3 regions of the Ochrobactrum sp. A-1 genome follow, and region 2 is predicted to be linked to each of the others. Evidence: predicted binding sites of a transcription regulator. Region 2 holds the regulator's gene; each other region holds the start of a gene.
The links. Region 2 encodes PhoB, which activates phosphate uptake and scavenging genes when phosphate is short. Its sites were predicted from a motif close to TGTCATNNANCTGTCAT; they were not measured.

Region 1 (2,273 bases), on a different contig from region 2:
TAGAAACGTCCCCATTCATAAGCGCCTTCCGGAATGCCCATGCGTTTGTAATTGGCTGTCTCCGCATGACCTTCCGGCAATTCGCCGATGAAATAGCCATGGATGTTTTCCTCGGCCATGATGTAGGTGCCCCACGGCGTGACGCCGCCTGCGCAATTGTTGACAGTGCCGAAAACCTTGGTGCCGGATGGATCGGCATTGGTCTTGACGCGATCATGACCGGCCACGGGACCGCTCAGCGCCATCTCGGTATTGGAGGTGATGCGGCGGTTGTTTGCACCGTCGAGCACCGGCTGCCACTTGCCGCCCTGCTTGCGGATTTCGACAATCGTGCCGCCATGGGCAGCCATTTCGATATCCACCTGTTCCTTCGAGAGCGGAGCCTGCTCCACCTTGCCGTCGACGATCTTGACGAGGCCAGGGAACATCAGGTGCGGATTGGTATATTCGTGATTGACCACAAGGAAGCCATGTTCGGGCGAACCCTCAATGGCGATATAGCCGACATAATCGTTGTTGTAGCCGAACTGGCGCGCCTGCGCCTCGGCTGACTGTTTGGTCGGATCGAATTCCGGCGCATCGGCGAAAAGCCTGTCGCCCCAGCGCAAAAGCACATCAGCATCATAGCCTTCCGCGACATGATGATGGGCATCCACACCGGCCTCGACCTCCTTGAAGGAAAAGGCCGAACCGGATGCGGCGCGCGCATCACCGGCACTCATGAGGGCGAGCGGGCTGACCGTTGCCGCAATAGCCGAGACAGCGAGGGATCCGCGCAGAAAGCCACGGCGGGAAAAGCGGCGGCTGATTATTTCGCCCATGGTTGGGTTATCGGACGGATTGCGCGGGTCGGCATCTGCTTCTTCCAACTGGCTGGTCTTAAACAGACTTTGCTGGGAAAGATTCTCTGACATTGCTGGCTCCTATCGAACAGTGGAGTTGCAAATTAGAAGCACTTGATGACAGCCGGACGACATTGTCACTACACTTGCATTAGGTCTAGCCACTGCGGAAACCTGCCGGGAATTTTTTACCCGGTCCATAGAATAATTTTGCTGGCAAATGCGCTTTCCGATAAAACCACCCCGGTTTCTTCCATTGAGGGGTTGGCGATGACCGACATGACGGCCGCACGGCGCAATATTATTATCTTGACGATTGCACAGGCATTGGGTGCTTCCAGCCCGCCCATCGTGATTTCGCTTGGTGGTCTGGTGGGCCAGAAACTGTCTTCCGATCCGGCGCTCGTTACGCTTCCCGTCAGCCTGTTCAATCTCGGCCTTGCGCTCGGCACGCTGCCTGCCGCTTTCTTCATGCGCCAATTCGGACGCCGCAATGCCTATATGCTGGGCGCGCTTGTCGGCGCCTCGGCAGGTGTGATCGCAGCCGCAGGTATTTTTGCCTCCTCCTTCGTCATCTTCTGTCTGGGCACGCTGACAGCCGGTTTCTACGCCGCCTATGTTCAGAGCTATCGTTTTGCGGCCACCGATGCGGCAACCGGCGACATGAAGGCGCGCGCCATCTCATGGGTCATGGTGGGTGGGCTCGTTGCGGCAATCGTCGGGCCTCAGCTCGTCATCTGGACACGCGATACCATTCCGGGTGCGATGTTTGCAGGCAGTTTCCTCAGCCAGGCGGTTCTGGGGCTCCTCGCCCTCCCCGTCCTTTTCATGCTGCGCGCACCGAAAATCCGGAAAGATCCGAACGCTATCCATGATACAGGCCGCCCGCTTGGCGAAATTCTCCGTTCGCCGCGCTTCATTCTTTCGGTGGCTGCCGGTGTCTGTTCCTATGCGCTGATGACTTTCGTGATGACGGCTGCGCCCATCGCCATGGTCGGCCATGGCCATTCCGTTGATCATGCAGCCCTTGGCATCCAGTGGCATGTGCTCGCCATGTTCGCGCCAAGCTTCTTCACCGGAAAGCTCATCACCCGTTTCGGCAAGGAAAAGATAACCGCGCTCGGTCTGGTTTTGATCGCATTCTCCGCCATCATTGCATTGGGCGGCTTTGATGTCGGCCATTTCTGGGGTGCGCTGATCTTCCTCGGCATCGGCTGGAATTTCGGCTTTATCGGCGCGACCGCCATGGTGACCGACTGCCACACACCGGCGGAACGCGGCAAGGCACAGGGCGCCAATGATTTCATCATGTTCGGCACCGTGGCCTGCGCTTCGTTCTTTGCAGGCTCGCTGCTGCATTCTTCAGGCTGGGAAACCATCAACTGGCTGGTCTTCCCGATTGTCGCCCTTGTTCTGGTGCCGCTTATCCTG
Region 2 (2,273 bases):
TGGTCGAGCAGTCGGTCGCCGCTATCGTCAATGCGGACAATGCGCTTGCACAACGCGTTATCTCCGACGATCTCATACTTGATGCCAGTGAGCGCGAGATTGACGACAAGGCCGTGATGATTATCGCCAAGCGTCAGCCTATGGCCGTAGACCTGCGCGAGATCATCGGATCGATCCGCATCTCCGCCGATCTGGAGCGCGTCGGCGATCTGGGCAAGAATATTGCCAAGCGTGTTGCCGCCGTTTCGGAATCGCGTCAGCCGGTAAAGCTCTATCGCGGGCTTGAAACACTGGCCGAGCTGGCGCTAACCCAGCTCAAGGATGTTCTCGACGCCTACGCGTCGCGCTCGGTGCAGCAGATCAATGTCGTTCGCGACCGCGATGACGAGATCGATGCCATGTACACGTCGCTGTTTCGTGAATTGCTGACTTACATGATGGAAGATCCGCGCAACATTTCTGCCTGCACGCATCTTCTGTTCTGCGCGAAGAACATCGAGCGCATTGGCGATCATGCAACCAATATTGCGGAGACTGTCTATTACATTGTGACCGGCCTGCAAATGCCGGCCGAACGACCGAAAGAAGACCTGAGCCACGGTATTGTCGTGGATGAGGCACGTAAACCCTGAACTACAGCCAGCCGGACCTTGGTCCGACGGGTGGGAATGAGTGAATAGCGCGGCGGCACGCGGTCGATTGGGGGAATTTTATCCACCGCCCGCCGAATTTGGATAGGGAAATACTGGATGTCACAGGCACCCAAAATCGCTGTGGTAGAAGACGAAGAGGCGCTGAGCGTGCTGCTTCGCTACAATCTTGAGGCAGAGGGCTATCAGGTCGATACGATGCTGCGCGGCGACGAGGCCGAAATCGCCTTGCGCGAGAACGTGCCGGATCTGCTTATCCTGGACTGGATGCTACCGGGCGTATCGGGCATTGAGCTTTGCCGTCGTTTGCGCCAATGGCAGGAAACGGAGCGTCTGCCAATTATCATGCTGACGGCGCGTGGCGAAGAAAGCGAACGCGTGCGCGGCTTAAGCGTCGGTGCGGACGATTATGTCGTGAAGCCATTTTCGACGCCAGAGCTTCTGGCTCGCGTCAAAGCGATGCTGCGCCGGTCTAACCCGAGCATTCTTTCGCACGTGCTGAAAGTGGGCGATCTTGTTCTCGACCGTCAGCAGCATCGTGTCTACCGCAAGGAGAAGGAAGTCCGTCTCGGACCGACGGAATTCCGCCTGCTCGAGTATTTCATGATGTCGCCCGGGCGCGTGTTCTCGCGCAGCCAGCTTCTGGATGGCGTCTGGGGGCCGGACATCTACGTCGATGATCGCACGGTGGATGTTCATGTCGGGCGGCTGCGCAAGGCGATCAATGTCGGTCGCGCGCTTGATCCTATCCGCACCGTTCGGGGTGCCGGTTATTCTTTCGGATGACCGACGCCGTTATCTGCGGCTTCGAGCACTGAACTTGTCTGACCCGTTACGGTTTCTGTGGCGGGTCGCCTTTTGTTTAAGGGCGAGCTTTGCAAGGTGCGAGATCGTACTCGTCCGATTCGCATTGCAATAACCCAAAACGAGTGTGAAAAGCCTCATCTCACGCGATGTTACAAGTGTGTTTCCAAAGTTGACGGATGGCAACGGAACCGGCCTGAAAACAGAAATTCTGCAGAACATTTGAACCGCCACGAATGTGTATGCAAAAAATGTACAAGCAAAAGCGAATTAAGGCAGGGATATGGCGTGTATTGTGAGAGTTTGAATCTCGTTAAATCAATATCTTACCTGAATTCCCAGTTCTCGTTAAGAAATTATTAATATATTTAAAGGGCTTGTAGGCACATTCGCGATCTCGATTCGGAATTGTTTTAGGACTTTTCAGCGGTCTCCAGCATTGTTGGGATTTGACCTGTCGCCTTTTTTTGGCCTAAAAATTCCAAAACCTTGAATTCGATTGAGCGACAGTAGGGCGAGTAATTTTGATCTTCGTCCTCTTTGACTTGCACCGCAGTCAGACGTTCGCGCGCATCGTTCCAGATGTGTTCGCCTGAATGGATGACTGGATCAGTTAAGGGTCCTAACATGAGACTGAGCCATTGACGCGCGCCGCGAAGTGGAAATTGCCCGTTCTTATCGGGCTGGTGGTTGCGCCTTTCGTGGTGACCGGTTGCACGACGACCGGAACCTCGGGAAAAGCCAATTCGGAAAAGACGGCGGCAAGCCACGTCAAGTCCGTCAATGGCGTAAAGACCTACACTTACACCGCACGGGACA
Region 3 (2,273 bases), on a different contig from region 2:
TTTCAATCTTGCGGCAAGATAGGCACCGTTGAAGCTGTCGCCAGCGCCCGTGGTGTCAACGGCTTTGGCCACGACGGACGGAACCAGCGTTTTTTCTTTGCCAGAGACGACCAGAGCCGGTTCCGTACCGTCCTTGACGACGATTTCTTTCACGCCAAGAGCGGCGAGGCGATCTGCACAGGCTTCTGCATCCTTGTCGCCAAAGAGCGCCTGTTCATCGGGGAACGTGGGCAGTGCAATATCGGCAATGCGCATGGCTTCGCTGATGATCTCCTGCGCAACCTTCCGGTCAGGCCAGAGCTGGTGACGGAAATTCGGGTCGAATGCGATTCGCGAACCGGCTGCACGGCATTCCCGTAAGACATCGAAGAACGTCTCGCGATGCTCGGGCAGGATGATGGCGATTGAAATGCCCGAAAAATAGATAATGTCGCGGCCAGTCAGACTTTTTTCCAAAGCCTTGCGATCACTGGCGAGGCGCCGGGCAGCAGCATCGCTGCGCCAATAGGTGAACGAGCGCTCGGCACCGTTAAGCGTGATTGCGTAAAGACCGGGATGAAGCCCGTCGATAACGGGGCTATGGGCGATTCCGATACCGTTCGATGTTAGAAATACACGCTGCTTCTGGGAGAAGCTGTCTTCACCGAAAGCGGTTACATATTCGACAGGGTAGGATTTCTCTGTCAGCGCCCGCATGTACCAGGCAGTGTTCAGCGTATCGCCTGCAAAACCCATGCGCCATTGATCGCCTTCATTGCCCGAAAGCTCGATCATGCATTCGCCGATAGACGCAAATCCGCCCATGTCAGTCTCCTCACTTCCAATGGCGCTAACGCCTATACTAATTTGCCGCTATGTAAAATTGCTTTGTCGGTAGTCATCCAGCCTTTATCGACTTGCCACATTCATTGTGTAAGCATCCCCCGACTGCATCGCCCTCAAAATCGGGATAGCTTTTCAAAAGCACGATGCATTACCTGATATTTTGGAGTTCCGCTGACGTCGTGTAGCGAACCTCAGCCAAGGATTTGACATGCGTTATGCGATTTATTTCACGCCGCCATCCAACGATGCGCTTTTGAAAGTTGCCGCAAACTGGCTCGGACGAAGCGCGTTCAGTGGCGAGCCGGTCAAGATGCCTGCGATTCGCTCGCTTGCGACCGATGAAATCGCCAAGCTGACCGAAGAGCCGCGCCGTTATGGCTTTCATGCGACGATGAAGGCTCCATTCCGTCTGGATGATGGACACACCGAAAATGATCTGTTGGCCGCATTGATGCATTTCGCATCATCGGCTTCACCTGTTACCATTCCGCGTCTGAAGCTGCACGCAATTGGCCCGTTCTTCGCTCTCGTGCCGGAAGAGTCAGTTGCCGAGCTTAACCAGCTCGCCAATGATGTTGTGGTTGCCTTCGACCGGTTTCGCGCACCGCTCACCGAGGCGGAAATTGCAAAGCGGCGACCGGAACGTCTCAGCGAGACACAGCGGCACAACATCGAGCGCTGGGGTTATCCTTATGTTTTCGATGAGTTCCGCTTTCATATGACGCTGACCGGCCCGGTTGAGGAGAAAGACCGCGCTCGCGTGGAACGGACGCTGGACGAATTCTTCACGCCACTGCTGGACGACGCCGTAGAGGTTGCGAATCTCGCACTGTTCGTGGAACCTGAGAAAGGGGCTCCTTTCGAGATTCATTCGCTGCATCCTCTGACAGGTGGCAAGATTGCATCTGCTCGGGCCTCACGAGCGGTTGGGAGGCCGTAAGCAATGGGAAATGAAACGGTTCTGCGTAATGCCCGCATCGTACTCTCCGACGATGTCGTTCTCGGTTCCCTGAAGCTTGTTGACGGCAAGATCGTCGATATTTCCGCCGGCGCATCCGGTGTCGGCGAGGATATGGAAGGCGACTTCCTGACGCCGGGACTGGTTGAGCTGCATACGGATCATCTCGAAGGGCACTATGCTCCGCGCCCGAAAGTGCGCTGGAACCCGATTGCCGCCGTACAGGCGCATGATGCCCAGATTGCCGCCTCAGGGATTACCACGGTTTTCGACGCATTGCGCATTGGCTTTGATGACGACGCCGAGACGGGCATTGACGATATGCGCAAGCTATCGTCGGCAATTGCAGAAGGCCGCGATGCGGGCCGTCTGCGCGCCGACCATTTCCTGCATTTGCGTTGCGAGGTTTCGGCGCCTGACTGTCTTCCGGCCTTCGAACAGTTTGGCAATCAGGCGCTGGTCAGGCTGGTGTCGCTGATGGATCACGCAC

Region 1: MKS82_RS24740 (PhoX family protein) is a predicted target of PhoB. The motif match lies at 960-976, and genes of this name have one in related genera.
Region 3: MKS82_RS04520 (DUF1045 domain-containing protein) is a predicted target of PhoB. The motif match lies at 876-892, and genes of this name have one in related genera.

The regions. Positions count from the first base shown of each region.
Region 1 covers NZ_JAKVQC010000007.1:1,364,217-1,366,489, forward strand. Annotated here, with positions in the region: gene MKS82_RS24740 (PhoX family protein) at 1-914, opposite strand, end outside; gene MKS82_RS24745 (MFS transporter) at 1,113-2,273, shown strand, end outside.
Region 2 covers NZ_JAKVQC010000004.1:857,445-859,717, forward strand. Annotated here, with positions in the region: gene phoU (phosphate signaling complex protein PhoU) at 1-632, shown strand, start outside; gene phoB (phosphate regulon transcriptional regulator PhoB) at 750-1,436, shown strand; gene MKS82_RS13715 (cell wall hydrolase) at 2,096-2,273, shown strand, end outside.
Region 3 covers NZ_JAKVQC010000003.1:574,680-576,952, reverse strand. Annotated here, with positions in the region: gene MKS82_RS04525 (sugar kinase) at 1-804, opposite strand, end outside; gene MKS82_RS04520 (DUF1045 domain-containing protein) at 1,034-1,765, shown strand; gene MKS82_RS04515 (alpha-D-ribose 1-methylphosphonate 5-triphosphate diphosphatase) at 1,769-2,273, shown strand, end outside.